DNA from 2 places in the Leifsonia sp. GW821-FHT13C09 genome. Region 2 is predicted to be linked to the other one. Evidence: predicted binding sites of a transcription regulator. Region 2 holds the regulator's gene; the other holds the start of a gene.
What was found. The regulator HspR, encoded in region 2, represses chaperone genes until heat shock. The targets are predictions, from matches to a motif close to AAGTTGAGTCNNNNNGACTCAACTT.

Region 1 (10,352 bases), on a different contig from region 2:
GAGTCGTGTCGGTGAACGGGTTCGGGCCTGGCTTGTCGGCCGGTACGAGCGTCAACGGAGCGGCCGAGGCCGAGCGGCCGATCGCGATGCCGGCGACGACCGCGGCGACGACGACGGCGACGGCGACGACGATTGCGGCGGCGAGCCACCAGCGCCGTCGGCTGCGCGACCTCGGACCGTGTCCGTCTGGGTCGGGCGGGGTCCGGGGGACGGCGTCCCTCGACATGAAGGTGAGAATAGCTCAAATTTGAACGGGTGGGGAGGTTCTCAGGCGAACGACTGGGTGCCGACCACGCTCAGCAGCGCCAGCTTCTCCGCCGCCTCGGTGCGCGGTGCGGCCGTCAGGACAAGCAGGCACTGCGACTGGTCCTCGGTGAAGAGCGCCTGGCAGTCCAGCTCGATCGCGCCGAGCTCCGGGTGGAGGAGGGTCTTGTGGTCCTCGAACCGGCGGGCGACCTCGTGCCGCTCCCACAGCTCCGCGAACTCGGGGCTCCGCTCCAGCAGCGCGCGCACCAGCTCGCCGGCGCGCGACTGCGGGCCGAGCGCGCCGTAAGCGTCGCGGAGCGAAGCCACCTGGGCGCGGCTCTGCCGGTCGCGGTCGGCCTCCGGGTACATCGCCCGGGCCGTCTCCGGGGCGGTGAACCAGCGGTAGAACTCGCTGCGCTCGAGGCCGATGTAGTGCGACCGGTCGCCCAGCAGCGCGACGGCCAGCCGGTTCTGCAGGAGCGTCTCGCCGAGGTTGGACAGCACCAGCGCGGGCGTGTCGTCCAGCCGGTCGAGCACGCGCTGAAGCGCGGGAGGCACATGCGCCCCGCCGAGACGGTCGGGGGTGTTGTGCCCGGCGACGCGGTAGAGGTAGTCGCGCTCGTCGGCAGAGAGCCGGAGGGCGCGCGCGAGGGAGGCGAGCATCTGGTCGCTCGGCTGCGGGCCGCGGCGCTGCTCCAGCCGCGTGTAGTAGTCGTTCGACATCGCGGCGAGCATCGCGACCTCCTCGCGGCGCAGGCCGGGCGCGCGGCGGCGGGGGCCGGAGGGCAGGCCGACGTCCTCCGGGCGCAGCGCCTCGCGGCGGCGGCGGAGGAAGTCGGCGAGCGCGGTGCGGTCCATCACACCATCATCCGACGTCGGGCGGGTCCGAGCCAGGGATCGCGGATCCCCCGATGAGCGCTCCGCTCCCGCCCGCGGAGGAACCCCCGCAGAGTGGAGGGCATGAACATCACAGGGAACACCGTCTTCATCCCCGGCGCCACCAGCGGCATCGGGCTCGCCCTCGCCGTCGCCCTCCACGAGCGCGGCAACAGCGTCATCGTGGGAGGCCGCCGCACCGAGCTTCTGGAGGCCATCGCCGCCGAGCACCCCGGCATCGACACCGTCCGCATCGACACCGCCGACGCCGAAAGCATCCGGGAGGCCGCGGACACCGTGCTCGCCGCCCACCCCGACCTGAACGTGCTGATCACGATGGCCGGCATCATGCGGGCGGAGGACTGGCACCGTCCCGAGGCGTTCCTCGCCTCCGCAGAGTCGATCGTCACCACCAACGTGCTCGGCCCGATCCGGCTGATCGCGGCGTTCGTGGAGCACCTGCAGACCCGCCCGGACGCCACGATCGTGACCGTGTCTTCGGGACTGGCGTTCACGCCGCTGAAGGTGACGCCGAGCTACAACGCCAGCAAGGCGGCCATCCACATGCTCAGCGAGAGCATCCGCCTGCAGCTCGCCGACACCTCCGTGCGCGTCATGGAGCTGGAGCCGCCGGCGGTCCGCACCGCGCTCATGCCGGGACAGGAGGAGAGCGACTTCGCGATGCCGCTGGACGAGTTCGTGGCGGAGGTCATGGAGCTGATCGAAACGCAGCCCGACGCAACCGAGCTCCAGGTGGAGCGCGTGAAGTTCCTCCGCTACGGCGAGGCCCGCGGCGACTACGACCGCGTCGTGGAAGTGCTGAACGGCTCCGACCCGCACGCCCGCGAGTCCGCCGCTTAGGAGGCGTACTCGGGCGTGAGGGCGAGCCAGGCCGCGAGCGCGTCGATCTCGGCGCGCACCGCGTCCCGCACCTCCGGCGCGAACGGCTCGTCCTCGTGGACGGCGGCGACGCGGAGGATGCCGGCCTTCCGGTCGGCGGTGGCGTCGAGCTTGCCGATCAGCCGGTCGCCGTGCAGGATCGGCAGCGCGAAGTAGCCCCAGCGCCGCTTGGCGGCGGGCTTGTACATCTCCAGCAGGTACTCGAACCCGAACACCTCCTGGCTGCGCACCCGGTCGTGCACGAGCCGGTCGAACGGCGACAGCAGCGCGGTCCGTCCGGCGAACGGGAGCCCGACGGCGGCCGGGTCCACCCGCCACTCGAGGGTGCTGCCCTCGACGGTCGCCGGTTCGCCCGCCTCGCCCACGAGGGCGCGACGGGCGATTCCGAGCGCGCGCAGCCTGCGCTCGTCGCGCAGCCGGGCGGCCTCCGCCTCCGGCACGACCTCGATGCCGTCCGGGTAGACGCGCTCGCCGAGGTCCCAGGTGCGCTGGCGGCCGATCCGCCCGGCGACGGCGACCTCCCCGCGGCCCTGCAGCAGTTCGAGCATGCGGGTGACGTTCTGGCCGTGCGTCCAGCCGGTCGACACCCACGGCACGGCGGCGGTGTCCGGGATGTCCTTCGACAGCGTCGGGCCCTGGTCGCGCAGCAGAGCGAGCACGTCGCGGCGGAACGCATCGTTCGCCTCCAGCCAGGCCTGCGCACCCGACAGGCGCTCGGGCCAGCGCGACATCCGGTCGAGGTGGAGGCCGAGGTCGGAGACCGGCCGCACCATCGCGAACGGCGGCGTGACCGGATCGTCCATCGCCTTGACCTCGTAGAGCAGGCGGTCGGTCTCCAAGGCCTCCACCAGCGCCTCCGGCCGGTAGGTCGCACCGAGCCGGGTGTAGGCGATGAGGTCCGCGCTCGGCGCGATGGCGGCGGTGGGGTCGAGCTGGAGGAAGGTCAGGCTCTCCACGAGCGGGACGATCCCGGCCGGCCGCGCGGCGTCCAGGCGCTGCGCCCGCACGGCGATCCGGCGCGCTTCGTCGCGGTCCAGGGTGACGGCCATGCCCCCCACGGTAGCGGCGGGATCCGACGTCTGCGCAGCGCGCCCGCTACGACTCGATCCGCGACTTCCGCCGCCGCAGGGCGATGGCGCGCACCAGCACCGGGCCGACCGAGAGCACGACGATCCCGATCAGCACGAAGTCCAGGTACTTCGACACGAAGTCCGCGACGCCGGGGATGTGGCCGAGTCCGTAGCCGATCAGCGTGACCCCGGCGGCCCAGACCGCGGCGCCGATCACGTTGAAGAGGCTGAACACCCCGTGGCGCATCCGGCCGACGCCGGCCGCGACGGGCGCGAACGTGCGCACGACCGGCACGAAGCGGGCGACGACGACCGCGCCGCTGCCGTACTTGTCGAAGAACCGCTGTGTCCGCAGCACGCTGGCGCGGCTGAAGACACCGGACTCGCGCCGGTCGAACACCGCCGGGCCGGTCTTCCAGCCGATCAGGTAGCCGACCTCACCGCCCACGATCGCCGCGATGGCGACCGCGACGATCACCAGCCAGAGCGGCTGCGGGATGTGGCCGGTGAGCGTGAGCACGCCCGCGAAGAACAGCAGGGTGTCGCCGGGCAGGAAGAACCCGAGCAGGAGGCCGGTCTCGGCAAAGACGATCGCGCAGATGCCGAGCAGCGCCCAGGGGCCCGCGGCCTGGATCAGGCCCTGCGGATCGAGCAGCCCGGTGTGGACGAGGGCGCCGGCGGCGGCCAGTGCGTGGGCGGTCATGGGGTCCTTTCGTACAGCGAGATCAGTTCGCGATGGGTCGTCATCCGCGTCGTGGTCTCGTGGTAGCCGAGAGTCGTGAGGTCGGCGACGCCGTAGTCGTCGACCGAACCGGGGGAGGGCGCGAACTCGATCAGCCAGACCCGGTCGATGCCGTCGAATCGGCCGAGAGCCCCGGCCTGGCGCACAGTGTACGCGCTGTCCCGCCACGTCGAGGTCTCGGGGTAGGGGACGCGCAGGGCGACGTCCCTCGTGTTCGCGAATCCTGCGGGGTAGGTGTGCTCGGCGAGGCGGGGGAGCTTGGACGGCTTGGTCGATTCGTCGAACACGACCGCGTCACCGGGGAGCGCGTGCGCCCCGATCGCGGCGGAGACCTCCGCCCAGTCGCTCTGGTTCTTCGCGTACGGCGTGCGCTCGGCGACGAGGACGGGGAAGCACAGCGCGAGGACCAGCGCTCCCGCGACGACGCCCGCCCAGCGCCGCCAGCGGAACACCTCGTCCACGCCGCACGCGATCAGGAGCGCCGCGGCCGGCGCGCAGAACGACACGTACCGGGCGGTGAAGTCGGGCACGACCGACTGCACGGCGATCAGGATGGCCGGCGGCAGGAGCAGCCAGAGCAGGGCGAGCCCGACGGGGGACGGGACGCGCGACTCCGGGAGCCCGAGGAACCGCTCCCCGCGAGCCCGCGCCACAAGCACCCGCTGCCGGACCGCGACCGCGACGGCCAGGACGATCAGCGCCCAGGCCGCGATCCCGAGCGGCCAGGAGTCGCCGAACCACAGGCCGCTGAACAGGGTCTCCGGTGCGAGCTGCGGCACGGCGCCGAGGTAGGAGATCTGGTTGTGCTGGCCGATCGCGAAGACCAGCAGGGGCGCGACGGCCAGCACCGCCCCGCCCACTGCGATCAGCAGGCCGCGGACGGTGCGCCGCGGCGGGCGGCAGAGTGCGACGATCACGCCGTGGACCACCACGAAGAGGATCGTGTAGAGGAAGACGTACGTCCCGAGCGCGAGCAGCGCGCCGTAGCCGACGAACCACGCGGCCCGCGGCCGCTCCCGGTCGAGCACTGCGACGAGCAGCACGGTCAGCCACGCGACGACTGCGGCGGAGAACGCGAACGAGCGCGCCTCCTCGCCCATGTAGGTGACGCGGGGGAGGAGGGCGCAGACCAGGCCCGCGACGACCGCCGTGCGGGTGTTCCGCAGACGCGCCGCCAGGAGCACGACGGCCGCGGTGGCCAGCCCGACCGCGATCGCGCTCGGCAGCCGGACGGCGACGGGGGAGAACCCGAACAGTGCGCCCCAGAAGTGCAGGCCGAGGTAGTACGTGCCGTGCACGGCGTCGATGTTGCCGAGCATCCGGAACAGCGACGGCAGCGGTCGCTGCGCCGACATGACGCTGGTCGCCTCGTCGCCCCAGAGCGACGGGATGCCGGAACCGATGGCGGAGAGTACGGTCGCGAGCACGCCGAACGCCGCGGCGAGCGCCACGGGGCGGGTGAGGGGCCGGGCCGTCTGCGTCGGGGCCGGCCGCAGCATCGTGACAGACAGGTCGGCACCGTCCTCTCGAATCAGCGTCCACCTCCAGTGAATCCCAATCCTCCCCAGAAAAGTCCAAGACGGTGGTGAACGGTCGCGGAATAATCCTCCCACCCGAGCGTTGAACTTGAGTGCAATCAGCTCAACTTTCAGAAACAGGAGATCAGGTGCCTGAGAACTTCACCCCCGAGAACGGCAGCGAGAACTCGTTCGACGAGTTCCTCTCGCGCTACCTCGCGGGCGAGCGCGCCCGCGCCGCGCGCTCCATCGACATCAGCCGGTTCCTCAGCCGGCGCACGCAGGAACTCCTCGCCGAGGCGGGCCGGTACGCCCTCGAGCACGGTCACCGCGAGCTGGACGCCCTGCACATCCTCCGCGTGATGGCCGGCCAGGAGCCCGCGTCCGAGGCCATGCGCCGCATCGGCGTCGACCCGTCCGCGGTCGCCGCCGCCGCCGAGCAGCGCCTCCCCGCGTCCGGGGAGCCGATCGACGCCGACGGCGCCTCGATCACCGCTTCCGCCCAGCGCGTGCTTTTCCACGCCTACCAGGTGGCCCGCGCCTCCGGTGCGACCTACATCGACCCCGAGCACCTCTTCTTCGCGCTCGTGATCGGTCAGGACGCCCCCGCCGGGCAGGTCCTCCAGGCGGCCGGCGTCACCCCCGACTCCCTCACGAACGCCATGCGGCAGTCGGCCACCGTCGGTGCGGGAGCCCAGGACACCGCAGAGACGGCCGGCGAGTCCGAGACCCCGATGCTCGACCAGTTCGGCACCGACCTCACCGCGCTCGCGCGGGACGGCAAGCTGGACCCGGTCATCGGCCGGCTCGACGAGATCGAGCAGACCGTCGAGATCCTGTCCCGCCGCACCAAGAACAACCCCGTCCTGGTCGGCGAGGCCGGCGTCGGCAAGACTGCGATCGTGGAGGGCCTGGCCCGCGCGATCGTCGCGGGCGACGTCCCCGAGCAACTGCGCGACAAGAAGGTCGTCGCGCTCGACCTCGCCGGGATGGTCGCCGGCACCCGGTACCGCGGCGACTTCGAGGAGCGGCTCACCAAGCTCATGGACGAGATCAGCACGGGCAAGGACCAGCTGATCGTGTTCGTGGACGAGTTGCACACCGTGGTCGGCGCCGGAGGGTCCGGCGAGTCCGGCGGCATGGACGCGGGCAACATCCTCAAGCCCCGGCTGTCGCGCGGCGACCTCCACCTGGTGGGGGCGACCACGCTCAAGGAGTACCGCCGCATCGAGAAGGACCCGGCGCTGGAGCGCCGCTTCCAGCCGGTGATGGTCGGCGAGCCGGGCGTCGAGGACGCCGTGCTCATCCTGGACGGCCTGCGCTCCGCCTACGAGGAGCACCACGCCGTCACGTACACGCCGGAGGCCATCCGCGCGGCGGTGGAGCTGTCCAACCGCTACATCTCCGACCGGTTCCTGCCCGACAAGGCGATCGACCTGATCGACCAGGCGGGCGCCCGGCTGCGCCTGTCGCTGGGCAAGCGGGTGGACGCGTCCGAGCTGATGCAGCGCCTGGCGACCCTGGAGTCCGAGAAGAACTCCGCCGTCGCGGCCGAGCACTACGAGGAGGCGTCCCGCTTGCGTGACGAGATGGAGGCCGTGCAGCAGGAGATCGACGAGCTCGGGAAGAACCCGCGCCGCGCCGCCGAGGCGGTCGTGGACGAGGCAGAGATCGCCGCGATCGTGTCCCGTGCGACCGGCATCCCGGTGTCCCGCATCGGCGACGCCGACCGGGAGCGCCTCGCCGCTCTGGAGTCGGAGCTGCACGCGCGGGTCGTCGGCCAGGACGACGCGGTGACGGCCGTCGCGAAGGCGGTGCGCCGCAACCGCACCGGCCTCGGCGACGAGCGCCGTCCCGTCGGCTCGTTCCTATTCCTCGGCCCGACCGGCGTCGGCAAGACCGAGCTGGCCAAGTCGCTGGCGGAGTCGCTGTTCGGCGACGACAAGGCGATGATCCGGTTCGACATGAGCGAGTTCGGCGAGCGCCACACGGTCGCCCGCCTGGTCGGCGCCCCTCCCGGGTACGTCGGCTACGACGAGGCCGGCCAGCTCACCGAGCGCGTGCGGCGCAACCCGTACTCGGTGGTGCTGTTCGACGAGATCGAGAAGGCGCACCCTGACGTGTTCAACCTGCTTTTGCAGGTGCTGGACGACGGACGGCTGACCGACGGCCAGGGCCGCACGGTCGACTTCCGCAACACGGTCGTCATCATGACCTCCAACCTGGGTTCGGAGTTCCTGGCCTCCCGCAGCGGAGCCCTCGGCTTCGTCCCGTCGGGCTCGGACGGCTTCGCCTCGGACAAGGACATCCGCGACCGCGTGATGGGCAAGCTCCGGGAGGCCATGCGCCCCGAGTTCCTGAACCGCATCGACGAGATCGTGCTGTTCCGCAAGCTGGACGCCGAGCAGCTGCGCGACATCGTCCGCCTGCTGCTGCAGGCGACGGCGAACCGGCTGGCGCACCGCGCCATCGGGTTCGACGTCACCGACGCGGCCGTGGCGTGGATCGCCGACGCCGGCTACGAGCCGGAGTACGGCGCGCGTCCGCTGCGCCGCGTCATCCAGCGCGAGGTCGACGACCGGATCGCGGAGCTGATGGTGGCAGGCAGCGTCGCCGACGGCGGCACGGTCGTGGTGGACGCTGTCGACGGGGCACTGCAGGTGCGGCCGCGGGCGGTGTTCGCGGCGGCGGCGTAACGCTGAGAGGTACTGAGAGGCGCCGGCTCCTTCGGGGGCCGGCGCCTCTTCGTCATCCGACGAACCGCATCCAGTTGATCCAGAAGTACCCGGTCGCGAGCAGGCCCAGCACGAGGCCGATGATCGCGGTGACGCGGCCGTTGTAGCGCACCGACGGGTCGACGGAGCTCGCGCGCACCAGGCCGGCGACCGAGAAGCCGGCGCCGAGCAGGGAGAGGATCGAGAACGGGTTGATGAGGAGGCCGATGAGAACGAGGAGCACGCCGGTGTACGCCCACGGGTTGTTGCGGCGCATCGCCCGCTCGCGGTCCGCGTGGCGGCTGGCGGCGGGCTCCATCGGATAGGTCGGCTGGTGGCTGTACAGCGGCTGGCCGGAGTAGGCCTGCTGCGCAGGGAAGCCTGGCTGCGCAGGGTAGCCGGGCTGTGCCGGGAAGACGGGCTGCGGCGGCACGGCCGGTTGCGCCGCCTCCGGATGCGCCCGCACATGCTCCGTCCAGGTCGCGCCGTTCCACCACCGGACGCGGCGCGCGTCTCCTGGGTCGGTGTACCAGCCGGCGTCGGGTGTCGTCACAGGTGCTCCTCGAAGTTCGTTCGGGAAGTCTATGAACCTGCCGGGTCGCTCGGGCATCCCCAGCTCGGGGCACCCTTCCTGAAAATCCACATAGGGGTACAGTGCGTGTCTCAACCCGTCCCACAGCAGACCCTGGAAGCGTGGACCCGTGCCCATCCCGGACAGATTCCAGAATTCCCCGCGCCTTCAGGCGATCGACGAGCGTCTCGAGCCTCTCAAACGGTTCGAGTTGGCTGCTCCGCGTTCGCGGAACGCCGCGATCGTGCAGTGGGTGGCGCTCGCGCTGGTCGCCGCGGTGCTCTCCGCCTTGTTCTTTCTTCCGGGTTTCCTGGGAGCCGGTGTAGCGGCCGCTGCGGGGATCAACGACTTCAACAAGCTGCCGGGGGACCTCAACATCGGGCAGTTCGCGCAGAACTCGACGGTGTACGCCAAGCAGGGCGGAAACGACGTCCCGATCGCGCAGTTCTACGCGCAGAACCGGAAGGACGTGGGCTGGGCCGATGTCGCCCAGGTCGCCAAGGACGCCGCGACCTCCGCCGAGGACCCGCGCTTCTACTCCGAAGGCGCCGTCGACCTTTTCGGCACCGTGCGCGGCGCGCTCTCCACGGTCGTGGGCGGCAACGTCCAGGGCGGCTCGTCCATCACCCAGCAGTACGTCAAGAACGTCGAGGTCGAGCACTGCGAGGGGCTCACCGACCAGAAGAAGGTGCAGGCCTGCTACAACGACGCCGCCGGGGTGACCCTGCAGCGCAAGATCCAGGAGATGCGCTACGCGGTCGGCCTGGAGAAGAAGTACAGCAAGCAGGACATCCTGCTGGGCTACCTGAACGTCGTCGGCTTCGGCGGCCAGACCTATGGCATCGAGGCCGCGTCGCAGTACTACTTCAACACCAGCGCCGCCCGGCTCACCTTGCCGCAGGCGGCGACCCTGATCGCGATCGTCAACAATCCGTCCAACCTCCGCATCGACGAGCCGAACAACAAGGACAACGGCGCGGCCAACGGGTACGCGCTCACCAAGGCGCGCCGCGACTACGTGCTCGACCGCATGTACGTGAACCACAAGATCTCGCTCGCCGACCGGGATTCCGCCAAGAAGACGCCTATCCAGCCCACGGTCACCGTGACGCCCTCGGGCTGCGCCGTCGCCCAGAACGTCAACGCGGCATTCTTCTGCGACTACGTCCGTGACGTCATCCTCAACGACCCGGCGTACGGCAAGACGAGCGCCGACCGGTGGACGACCCTCAACCGCGGCGGCCTCAAGATCTACTCGACGCTGAACCTCGACCTCCAGCAGGTCGCGCAGCAGTCGCTCTCCAAGTACATCCCGGGCTCGCGCCCCGACATCGACATCGGAGCCTCCAACGTGTCGGTGGAGGTCGGCACCGGCCGCATCGTCACGATGGTCGAGAACCGCGCGTTCAACAACTCCGACCAGGCCCAGCCGGGCACGACCGCGGTCAACTACAACACCGACGAGGCCTACGGAGGTTCGCAGGGCTTCCAGACGGGATCGACGTTCAAGGCGTTCGACCTCGCCGGCTGGCTGGAGGGCGGTCACTCCCTCTACGAGACGGTCAACGCCTCCCAGCACACCTTCCCGATGTCCGACTTCTCCAGCAGCTGCGGGACGGTCTCCGGGCCGCCGTGGCCGGTGTCCAACGACGAGGGCTCGGCGAGCAGACTGTCGGTGATGTCGGCGACGGCGCAGTCCGTCAACACGGCGTTCGC
Region 2 (10,352 bases):
TGGTCTCGACCCCCGGCGCGAAGCACGCGCAGCGGATCGGCGCCCCGGTCGAGACGACGCAGATCGCGCCGACGATCCTGAACCAGCTCGGGCTCGACCCGCGCGCCCTCCAGGCGGTGAAGATCGAGGGCACGAAGGCCCTCCCCGCGTCGCAGCGATAGCGGAGAAACCGGGCTCCAGACCGGAGCTCCCGACGGGGCCCGACGCCTCGCCCTCCTTCCGGAGGCGAGGCGGCGGGCCCTCGCCATTTCCGGGGTTGACGACCCGGTGCGCAAAAGCCCGATGTGTGTGCACCCGAGGCGAAACAGCCCTGATCGTGAACGGAATTAAGGTGAAGCAGACGGTGAGTTCCACCCCCGAATGCGGCTGTGGACCGTCGAATTTCGCGGGGACGACGACGTGGCCCCCCTAACGTCCTGCGGTGACGGCCTCCCCGCCGAAGCACCATCGAGAAACAAGGAACCACATGTCGAGTACCAAAGAAGCTCTGCGACCAGACGCAGGGCGCCGCCTCCCCTCCCGACGGACCGTCGTCGCGGCGAGCGCCTGGAGCGTCCCCGCCGTCATGGCGGCCACCGCATCCCCGGCCTACGCCGCGTCCACCGACGGCCCGGTCACCATCCCCCCTGCGCTGACCGGCGTGATCGGCGGCGGCTGGTCCATCGCCACCAACTTCGGCGCCAACGGCCTGCCGACGGGATCGCCCACCGCCTCCCGGTCGACGGCCACCGTCGTCCCGATCACCGTTTCGCCCGCTCGCGCGACGACCATCACCCTGACCCTGAGCGGCGCGGGGTTCTCGTTCTTCACCGCGGCGACGAACGCGACGTTCACCCCGACCCAGACCGTCACGGTGACGACCTCGGCGAACGGGGTCGCCGAGGTCTACGTCGCGATCCCGCCGTACAGCAAGGGCGACGCCGTGGCCACGATCACCGCGACCGGGAACGGCGGGAGCGCCGTCGCGACGCTGACGGCCGGCGTCGCGAACGTGTACGCCGTCGGCGGTCACACTCCGGAAGGCCAGACCGGCAACGGCTCCAGCCTCAACGGCGTCGCCTGGCCGACGCCGATGGCGATCGACGAGCGCCTGTCGAGCGTCCACGCCAGCATCAGCTCGTACCTCTTCGTGACCGAGAGCGGGAAGCTCCGCTCCGGCGGCTACAACCCGTTCGCCGAGGTCGGGACGGGCGCCAACGAAGTCTCGGTGCTGAACCCCATCGAACCGCTGAAGAAGGACGGCACGGCATTCACGGACGCCGTGCGGGCGGTGGTGGACACCTGCGGGTCCGAGCAGGGCCTGTTCGTCGTCGAGGACTCGGCCGGCGACTGGTGGGCGACCGGTGAGCAGGTCTCCAACTACCTCGCCATTCCAGGCGACACCACCGGCTCACGTTATCTGACCCGGTGGGAGAAGATCGGCGGCAACCTCCCCGCCAAGCCCGCCACGCTCAGCCCCAACCGGTTCGGCGACACGCTGGTCTGGAGCCTCGTTGACGGGACGGTCTGGTTCAGCGGCTACGGCGGAAGCTTCCGGAACTACTCCAACGGCCTGCCGCAGAGCACCCTCCGGGGGCAGCTCGCGCAGCTGATGATGCCGGACGGCACGCCTGTCACGGGCGTGAAGCGGGTCCAGCAGAGCGAGGACCGCTCGGTCCTGATGCTCACCACCGACGGACGCCTGCTGTACTCGAGCACGCAGCCCGCCAGTATCAGGCCGGCGGACTACGCCGTCGGCGGCGATGTCCAGGAGATCGCCGGGCCTCCCGGCGACGTCATCGAGATCTGGGCGAAGCACCCGTTCGACACGGACGGCGGAGCCTATTACGCCAAGACCTCGGATAACTCGCTCTGGGCGATCGGCAGCAACGGAGCGTCGCGCGGCTACCTCGGCATCGGTACGACCACGGCGAGCCGGACCTGGGCGAAGGTGCTCGTCGACGATGTGAAGGAGATGGCCTGCGGCGCCCACAACCTGATCGTCCTCGACAACTCGGGCGACGTCTGGTTCGCGGGCCTGTACGAGGAAGGCAACCCCGGCCTCGGAACGGGCATCCCCGCCACCTTCCCGACGCCGGTGAAGATCACCACGCTGCCGCCGAACGCGCGGACGATCGCCAGCACCTGGTGGGACGTCCCGTATATCGCCTACTGAGCGCTCACCGGCAGGACGACGAAAGCCGGCCGGCGCCGTTCTCACGGCGCCGGCCGGCTCGGTCTCACAGCCCGATCGGGCGCTACCGCTCCAGCGGACGCCAGACCACGATCTGGTTGCTCCGGCGGACACGCGTCCCGGCGCGCATGGAGACGACCTCCCCTTCGGACCCTGCGGCGAAGACGCGGCGGCCCGGGCGGGTGAGCAGTTCGTCGGCGAGCGCCGACTCCAGCTCCCGCACCCGCTCGCTCAGCGCGTTCACGTGGTCCTCGAGCTCCAGGATGCGGCGGATGCCTTCCAGGCTGACGCCCTCCGAGCCCAGCCGCGCGATCTCCTGCAGCTTCTGGACGTCGCGCATCGAGTAGCGCCGCGACTTTCCGGCCGTTCGGCGCGGGCTCACGAGCCCCAGCCGGTCGTATTGCCGGAGCGTCTGCGGGTGCATGCCCGCCAGCTCGGCCGCGATCGAGATCACGAAGACCTGGGTGTTCTCGTCCATGGGCGGACTCAGCTCCTCGCCTTCGCCAGGATGTCCTCACGCGGGTTCTCGTCGGGCAGCTTGGCGGCGAACGCCTCCAACGCCTCCTTGGCGTCGCCGGACAGGTGCGACGGCACCGCGACCTGCACGACGGCCAGGAGGTCGCCGGTGCCTTTCGCGGTCTGCACGCCACGGCCCTTCACACGGAGCACGCGCCCGCTCGGGGTGCCGGGGGCGACGCGGAGCTTGACCGGCTCGCCGCCGAGCGTCGGCACCTCGATGGTCGCGCCGAGCGCGGCCTCCGCGAACGTCACAGGCACGTTCACGCGGAGGTTCAGGCCGTCGCGCTCGAACACGGGGTGCTTGCGCACCGTCACGGTGAGCACGATGTCGCCGGGCTCGCCGCCGTCGGGGCTGGGCTGGCCCTTGCCGCGCAGCTTGATCTTCTGGCCGTCGGCCACGCCCGCCGGGATCTTGACCTTGAACGGCTTACCGTCACCGGCCTGCAGGCTGATGGTCTCGCCCTTGGTGGCGGTGACGAAGTCGATGGTGGTGTGCGCGGTCACGTCGTTGCCGCGGGTCGGTCCGCCGAAGCCGCGGTAGCCGCCGCTCGTTGTGCCGAACCGGCCGTTGCCGAACAGGCCGCTGAACACGTCGTCGAAGCCGCCCTGGCCGCCCTGCTGGAACGTGTAGCGCTGGCCGCCCTGGCCGCCGCCGAACATCCCGCCGAACACGTCGTCGAAGCCGCCCTGACCGGCCGAACCGGGGGCGGTGAACCGCGCGCCGGACCCCATCGCGCGGATCTGGTCGTACTCCTTGCGCTGCTCGGGGTCGGAGAGCACCGAGTGCGCCTCGCTGATCTCCTTGAACTTGGCCTCCGCGGCCGGGTCGCCGGGGTTGGAGTCCGGGTGGTACTTGCGTGCGAGCTTGCGGTAGGTCTTCTTGAGCTCCGCCTCGCTGACGTCCTTGGAGACGCCTAGGACCTTGTAGAAGTCCTTGTCGAACCAGTCCTGGCTTGCCACGGCGCCTCCTCTCCTGTCTGTGCTGTCGTGGTCGCGGCCCTCGTGGGGCCCGCTGTCTGTGTCGAAGTCTGCATGTCTGGGGGCACAAGGAGCGGCGGGACACGCATCCCGCCGCTCCTGGCGCTCATCGTCCCGGTCAGGCCGGGGTGGCGACGACCACCTTGGCCACCCGGACCACGGTGGAGCCCAGCCGGTAGCCGGTCTCCACCACCTCGGCGACGGTGTCGGCCGTCACACCCGGGGTGGGCTGCTGGAAGATCGCCTCGTGGATCTGCGGGTCGAAGGGCTCGCCCTTCTCGCCGTACGGGGTGAGGCCGAGCCGCTCGACCGCGGTGCGCAGCTTGGCCGCGATGGTCGCGAACGCGCTGCCCTCCGTCAGGTCGCCGTGCTTGTCGGCCCGCTCCACGTCGTCGAGCACCGGGATGAGACCCTTGACGGCGTCCCCGACGGCGCGCTCGCGCTCGATCTCCCGGTTGGCCTCGGTGCGCTTGCGGTAGTTCGCGTACTCCGCGGTCACCCGCTGGAGGTCGGCGAGCCGCTCGGCCGCGAGCTGGTCGGCCGTGGTCTGGCCGGAGAGGATGTCGAGGTCGTCGTCGGACAGAACGCTCTCCTCCTCGCCCGGCCCCACGTCGACGAGCTCCTCGTGCGCGAGGTCGTGCTCTTCGCCCTGCGGCTCGCGAACCTTGCCGGTCTCGGGGTCGATCCGGCGCTTGTCGCGGATGATCGGCTCCTCACGCTCCGGCTCGTCCGAGCCAGGCCCGTCGCGGTTCTGGTCGGCCATGGTTACTTCTTCTCCTCGTCCTCGACGACCTCGGCGTCGATGACGTCCTCATCGGAGGAGGAGCCCTCACCCTGAGCGCCGGCCTCGCCGGCGTCGCCGGCCGGGGCCTCGGACGCCTGCGCGGCCGAGTAGATCGCCTGGCCGAGCTTCTGCTGGCTCTCGTTCAGCTTGTCGTACGCGGTCTTCACGGCCTCGTCGTCGTCGCCGGCGAGCGCAGTCTTCAGCGCGTCGATGTCGCCCTGGACCTCGTTCTTGACGTCCTCGGGGAGCTTGTCCTCGTTGTCCTTGATCAGCTTCTCGTTCGAGTAGACGAGCTGCTCGGCCTGGTTGCGGGTCTCGGCGGACTCGCGGCGCTTCTTGTCCTCCGCCGCGTGCTCCTCGGCCTCGCGCACCATGCGCTCGATGTCGTCCTTCGGCAGGCTGGAGCCGCCGGTGATCGTCATCGACTGCTCCTTGCCGGTGCCCTTGTCCTTGGCGGACACGTGCACGATGCCGTTGGCGTCGATGTCGAAGGTGACCTCGATCTGCGGGATACCGCGGGGGGCCGGGGCGATGCCGGTCAGCTCGAAGGTGCCGAGCGGCTTGTTGTCGCGGGTGAACTCGCGCTCGCCCTGGAAGACCTGGATCGCGACGGACGGCTGGTTGTCGTCGGCCGTGGTGAAGGTCTCGCTGCGCTTGGTCGGGATGGCCGTGTTGCGCTCGATGAGCTTGGTCATGATCCCGCCCTTGGTCTCGATGCCGAGGGACAGCGGGGTCACGTCGATGAGGAGGACGTCCTTGCGCTCGCCCTTGAGGACGCCGGCCTGCAGGGCGGCGCCGACGGCGACGACCTCGTCCGGGTTCACGCCCTTGTTGGGCTCCTTGCCGCCGGTCTCCTGCTTCACGAGCTCGCTCACGGCGGGCATGCGGGTGGAGCCGCCGACGAGGACGACGTGCGCGATGTCGGACACCTTGATGCCGGCCTCGCGGATGACGTCCTGGAACGGCTTCTTGGTGCGGTCGAGGAGGTCGCTGGTCATCTGCTCGAACTGGGCGCGGGTGAGCGTCTCGTCGAGGTTGGCCGGGCCGTTCTCGGTCAGCGACAGGTACGGCAGCTGGATGCTGGTGCTCATCGAGGAGCTGAGCTCCTTCTTGGCCTGCTCCGCGGCCTCCTTGAGGCGCTGGAGGGCGATCTTGTCCTTGGAGACGTCGACGCCGGTCGAGTCCTTGAAGCGCTTGATCAGCCAGTCGACGATGCGCTGGTCCCAGTCGTCGCCGCCGAGGCGGTTGTCGCCGGCGGTCGCGCGGACCTGGATCGTGGAGAAATCGTCGTCCTTGCCCACCTCGAGGAGGGAGACGTCGAAGGTTCCGCCACCGAGGTCGAAGACGAGGATGAGCTCGTCCTCCTTGCCCTTGTCGAGCCCGTACGCGAGGGCCGCGGCGGTGGGCTCGTTGATGATGCGGAGCACGTTGAGGCCCGCGATCTCACCGGCCTCCTTGGTGGCCTGGCGCTCGGCGTCGTTGAAGTAGGCCGGGACGGTGATCACGGCGTCGGTCACGGTGTCGCCGAGGTACTGCTCGGCGTCGCGCTTGAGCTTCTGAAGGATGCGGGCCGAGATCTCCTGCGCGGTGTACTTCTTGCCGTCGATCTCCTTGGTCCAGTCGGTGCCCATGTGGCGCTTGACGGAGGAGATGGTGCGGTCGACGTTGGTGACCGCCTGGCGCTTGGCGGTCTCGCCGACGAGCACCTCGCCGTCCTTGGTGAACGCGACGACGGACGGGGTGGTGCGGAAGCCCTCCGCGTTGGCGATGACCGTGGGCTCGCCGCCCTCGAGCACCGAGACGACGGAGTTGGTGGTTCCGAGGTCGATTCCTACTGCACGTGACATGTGTGCTTTCTCTCCTTTATTGCTGGGCGTGGATAGCCGGTGTAAGTCTGTGGGGTCAAGAGTTGAGCCTCGACGGCTCAAGCCTGGCATCCCGGGTGGATGCTGTCAAGCCGTTCGGATCAAAACTTGAGTTCGCTTGACTCAACTTTGGGATCACGCCGTCTATTCCGAAGTGAGAGAAGAAATCCCGGTCAGGGCCGAAGTCCACGCACGGTCCAGGAGCCGTCGTCGCCGCGTTCGTTCCGCAAACGGCGATGCAACCGGTCGGGACTGCCTGCCAGTACTGGTCGACGGGCTGCGTGATCGGCCGGGCCTGCGTGTTGATGCGGACGACCTCTGCCCGGACCTCGGGGGTCTCGGGGGCGAGCTGCTTCTCGAGCTGCGTGTTCGACATCACCTTCGCGTGGACGACGGCCGAGATCGAAACGTTCATCAGCGAGGTGTCCACGACCAGTACGAACATCGCCATCGCGAGCAGGATCGCGAGGCGGAAGTTGAAGGGCGTGACGGCGCCGTCCCCGCCGCTCATGCGCACACGAAAGCACAGTGCGAGGGGGTTTGGCGACAGCCGATTCACACCCGTTCCACAACCCGCGTCGCTAGCGTCGAGGACATGGATTCGGACCCCGCACCGCTGCTCTCGACCCGGGCGATCGAGGCTCTGCAGAGCATCGATCCGGCCACTCTGAGCGAGGTGCAGGCGTTCCGCGAGGACTTCGCGCGGTTCATCATGCCGTACAAGTTCGGCATCGACGAGATCTCCACCAAGGTGTCCATCCTGCGCGAGGAGTTCGCCGAGCTGCAGGACTACAACCCGATCGAGCACATCTCCAGCCGGCTCAAATCGGCGGAGAGCATCGAGCAGAAGGTCATCCGCAAGAACTGCGAGCCCTCGTTCGACGCGATCCGGGAGGCCATCACCGACATCGCCGGCGTGCGGATCGTCTGCTCGTTCGTCTCCGACGTCTACCGGGTGTTCGAGCTGCTGACGGCGCAGGAGGACGTGCGCGTGCTGCGGGTGAAGGACTACATCGCGCACCCGAAGCCCAACGGCTACAAGAGCCTCCACGTGATCGTCGAGGTGCCGGTCTTCCTCAGCGGCGGCCCGGTCGCGGTGCCGGTGGAGGTGCAGCTGCGCACCGTCGCGATGGACTTCTGGGCGAGCCTGGAGCACAAGATCTACTACAAGTACGACGGGGAGGTGCCGGAGGCGCTGCTGCGCGACCTCACGGCGGCGGCGGGCACGGCGGGGCAGCTCGACATCACGATGGAGGACATCCACCGGCAGGTCCGCGGGGACGGCGGGGCGGCGCAGTACGCGCTGCCGGTGTCGGTGTAGAACCTGGACAGTGCGAGGATGACGGGGTGACCGACAGCACCCCACCGTCCGAGACCGAGCCTGCGGCCGCCGACGCCGCGTTCCTCCGACGCCGCTCGCGCGCGCTCGCGCTCATCCTGGCGATCGCGGTCGTCGTCGTGCTCGCGGACCAGCTGACCAAGCTGTGGGCGACCGCCACCCTCCAGGTCGGCGTCTACCATTCGCTCATCGGCAACCTGCTCGGCATCCAGCTCATCTACAACTCGGGGGCGGCGTTCTCGTTCCTGGTCGACCAGACCTGGGTGTTCACGATCATCGCCGCGGCGGCGGTCGTCGCGCTCCTGTACTTCTCGCGACGGGTCGGCGCGCGGTCCTGGGCGGTCGCGTTCGGCCTCCTGCTCGGCGGCGCCGTGACGCATCTCGGCGACCGGCTGTTCCGGGCGCCGTCGTTCGGGCAGGGCCACGTGGTCGACTTCATCGCCTACGCGAACTGGTTCATCGGGAACGTCGCCGACATCGCGATCTTCTGCGGCGCACTCCTCGCGCTGGTCCTGGCGGTGGTGGGGGTCCCGCTGCGCGGCGGGCCGCGACACGCCCGGACGGAGCCGGCGTCGACCACCGACGCGGACGGGACCGGTCCGGAGAAGCCTCGGGTCTAGCCCCGAGGCGTACGCGCAGGCTCCGGCACGGAGCGGCCGCCGGTGTCCACCCGGCCCTCGTCGATCAGCCACTGCAGAGCCTCGGCCACGGCTTGCAGGCTGGTGTACCGCGGCGCGTAGCCGAGCAGGCGGCGAGCCTTCTCGATGCTGCTCGACGGGCTGCGCGCGATGTGCTCCCAGGTGGTCCGCGCGTGCTCGGCGTCGATCAGCTCGGCGTACCGGGCGAACGGCTCGAACCGCAGCTGCGGCTCCCGGCCGAACCAGCCGGCCACGGCCGTCGCGAACCCGCGCAGCGTGAGCGCGCGGTCGGAGACGAGATGGAAGCCGTGGCCTGCGGCGGCCTCCGGATTCTCCAACGCCAGCTGGAAGCCCTGGGCGACGTCGTCGGCGTGGACGTGATGAACGGTCTCCAGCCCGAAGTTCGGCAGTATGACCTCCTCACCGGCCGCGAGCCGACGGTAGACGTCGAGGTCGAGGTTGCCGACCGGTCCGATCATGTTCCAGCCGGGGCCGGTGATGTGACCCGGGTGCAGGACCGCGGTGCGGAGCCCGCCCGGCGTGCGCGACTCCTCGAGCAGCAGCCTCTCGATGGCGTCCTTGCCGACGCCGTAGTCGCCGAACGGCTCGCGCGCCTCATCCTCAGCGGTGGGCACCTCGGTCGCCGGACCGTGGACCCAGATGGTCCCGCAGCTGAGCAGCAGGCTCACCCGTCCCCGCAGGGCCTCCACCAGCTGCCGCGCCGACTCGGGCGTGAAGCAGACCATGTCGATGACCGCATCGCCGCCGAGCTCGGCCACCCGCCCGGCGAACGTACCGTCGGCGTCGCCCGCGTCACGATCGAGGTGGACGCGCTCGACCGCCTCCCACGCCGGGTCGGGATGGTAGGGCTCGCTCGGCCCGCGGGTGATGGCGACCACCTCGTGGCCGGCGCGGACGAGACGCGGCACGAGGTAGCTGCCCACATGCCCGGTTGCTCCGATGACGATGACACGCATGGCGCCCACACTCCCACGATCTGGGGAGGCCCGGGAGACCCGGGAGGCCCGGGAGAGTCGGCCGGCTGCCGACGACGTAGCATCGGCGCATGACATTCACCGGGTTCGACGAGGACGCGATCGCGTTCTACCGCGAGCTGACCCTGCACAACGACAAAGCATTCTGGCTCGCCAACCGCGAACGCTACGAGCAGCGGGTCGCCGGGCCGATGCACGCCCTCGCGGAGGCGCTCGAGCCGGCCTTCGGCGCTGGGCGCCTGTTCCGTCCCTACCGGGATGTGCGGTTCTCCCCGGACAAGTCGCCCTACAAGCTCCACGCCGCGCTGACGTTCGAGCGCGGCGGGTACGTGCAGGTCTCCGCGGAGGGCCTGGCCGGCGGCGCGGGCGTGTACCAGCTCGACAAGGAACAGCTGGACCGCTACCGACGCGCCGTCGACGCGCCGCGCACCGGCGGCGAGCTGGAGGCCGCGCTCGCCACGCTGCGGGCCTCTGGGATCGGCGTCGAGATCCCCGACCAGCTGAAGACCTCCCCGCGCGGCTACCCGGCCGACCATCCGCGCGCCGAACTGCTGCGGTACAAGGGGATCATCACCTGGGCCGAGTGGGGCGTCCCGGAGTGGTTCGGCACCCCCGAAGCCGCCGACCGGATCGCGGAGTTCCTGCACGACAGCGAGCCCGTGACGTCGTGGTTCCGGGTGAACGTGACGGGCGCGGCCGACTGACGTCGCGCGCGTTCACCGGGGGTTCCCCCCGACGCCCTACGCTGTCCCCATGACGACCGAACGACCGGCGGGCGGCGACGGCGACGCCCTCGCGACCGCGGCGAGCCCGATCTTCGCCGACAGCTCTTCGGAGCGCACGATCCCGCCCGGTTGGGTGGCGTCGTGGGCGCTGTGGGATGCCGGCGGCGCGGCCTTCAACGCGGTCATCACCACGTTCGTCTTCACGGTCTACCTGACCTCCAGCTACTTCATCTCCCCCGGGCTGGTCTCCGCCCAGGACGCGGAGAAGAACGCTTCCGGGCCGGCGCATCACGCGGTCACCGGCGCGATCGCCGGCCTCTCCAGCGGGCTCGCGTG

Region 1: a site for HspR is predicted at 5,458-5,482, ahead of AC1ROW_RS05500 (ATP-dependent Clp protease ATP-binding subunit). Genes of this name have one in related genera too.

What each region holds. Positions count from the first base shown of each region.
Region 1 is NZ_JBXAPS010000001.1:1,129,283-1,139,634, reverse strand. Features, by position in the region: gene AC1ROW_RS05530 (DUF6777 domain-containing protein) at 1-226, opposite strand, end outside; gene AC1ROW_RS05525 (helix-turn-helix transcriptional regulator) at 268-1,104, opposite strand; gene AC1ROW_RS05520 (SDR family oxidoreductase) at 1,207-1,983, shown strand; gene AC1ROW_RS05515 (DNA glycosylase AlkZ-like family protein) at 1,980-3,071, opposite strand; gene AC1ROW_RS05510 (DedA family protein) at 3,118-3,795, opposite strand; gene AC1ROW_RS05505 (glycosyltransferase family 39 protein) at 3,792-5,333, opposite strand; gene AC1ROW_RS05500 (ATP-dependent Clp protease ATP-binding subunit) at 5,501-8,047, shown strand; gene AC1ROW_RS05495 (DUF2510 domain-containing protein) at 8,100-8,618, opposite strand; gene AC1ROW_RS05490 (penicillin-binding protein) at 8,767-10,352, shown strand, end outside.
Region 2 is NZ_JBXAPS010000002.1:328,592-338,943, forward strand. Features, by position in the region: gene AC1ROW_RS09650 (alkaline phosphatase family protein) at 1-161, shown strand, start outside; gene AC1ROW_RS09655 (RCC1 domain-containing protein) at 467-2,155, shown strand; gene AC1ROW_RS09660 (heat shock protein transcriptional repressor HspR) at 2,238-2,651, opposite strand; gene AC1ROW_RS09665 (DnaJ C-terminal domain-containing protein) at 2,660-3,652, opposite strand; gene AC1ROW_RS09670 (nucleotide exchange factor GrpE) at 3,789-4,433, opposite strand; gene dnaK (molecular chaperone DnaK) at 4,436-6,301, opposite strand; gene AC1ROW_RS09680 (hypothetical protein) at 6,357-6,830, opposite strand; gene AC1ROW_RS09685 (GTP pyrophosphokinase) at 6,915-7,640, shown strand; gene AC1ROW_RS09690 (signal peptidase II) at 7,667-8,278, shown strand; gene AC1ROW_RS09695 (NAD-dependent epimerase/dehydratase family protein) at 8,275-9,273, opposite strand; gene AC1ROW_RS09700 (DUF2461 domain-containing protein) at 9,363-9,995, shown strand; gene AC1ROW_RS09705 (MFS transporter) at 10,045-10,352, shown strand, end outside.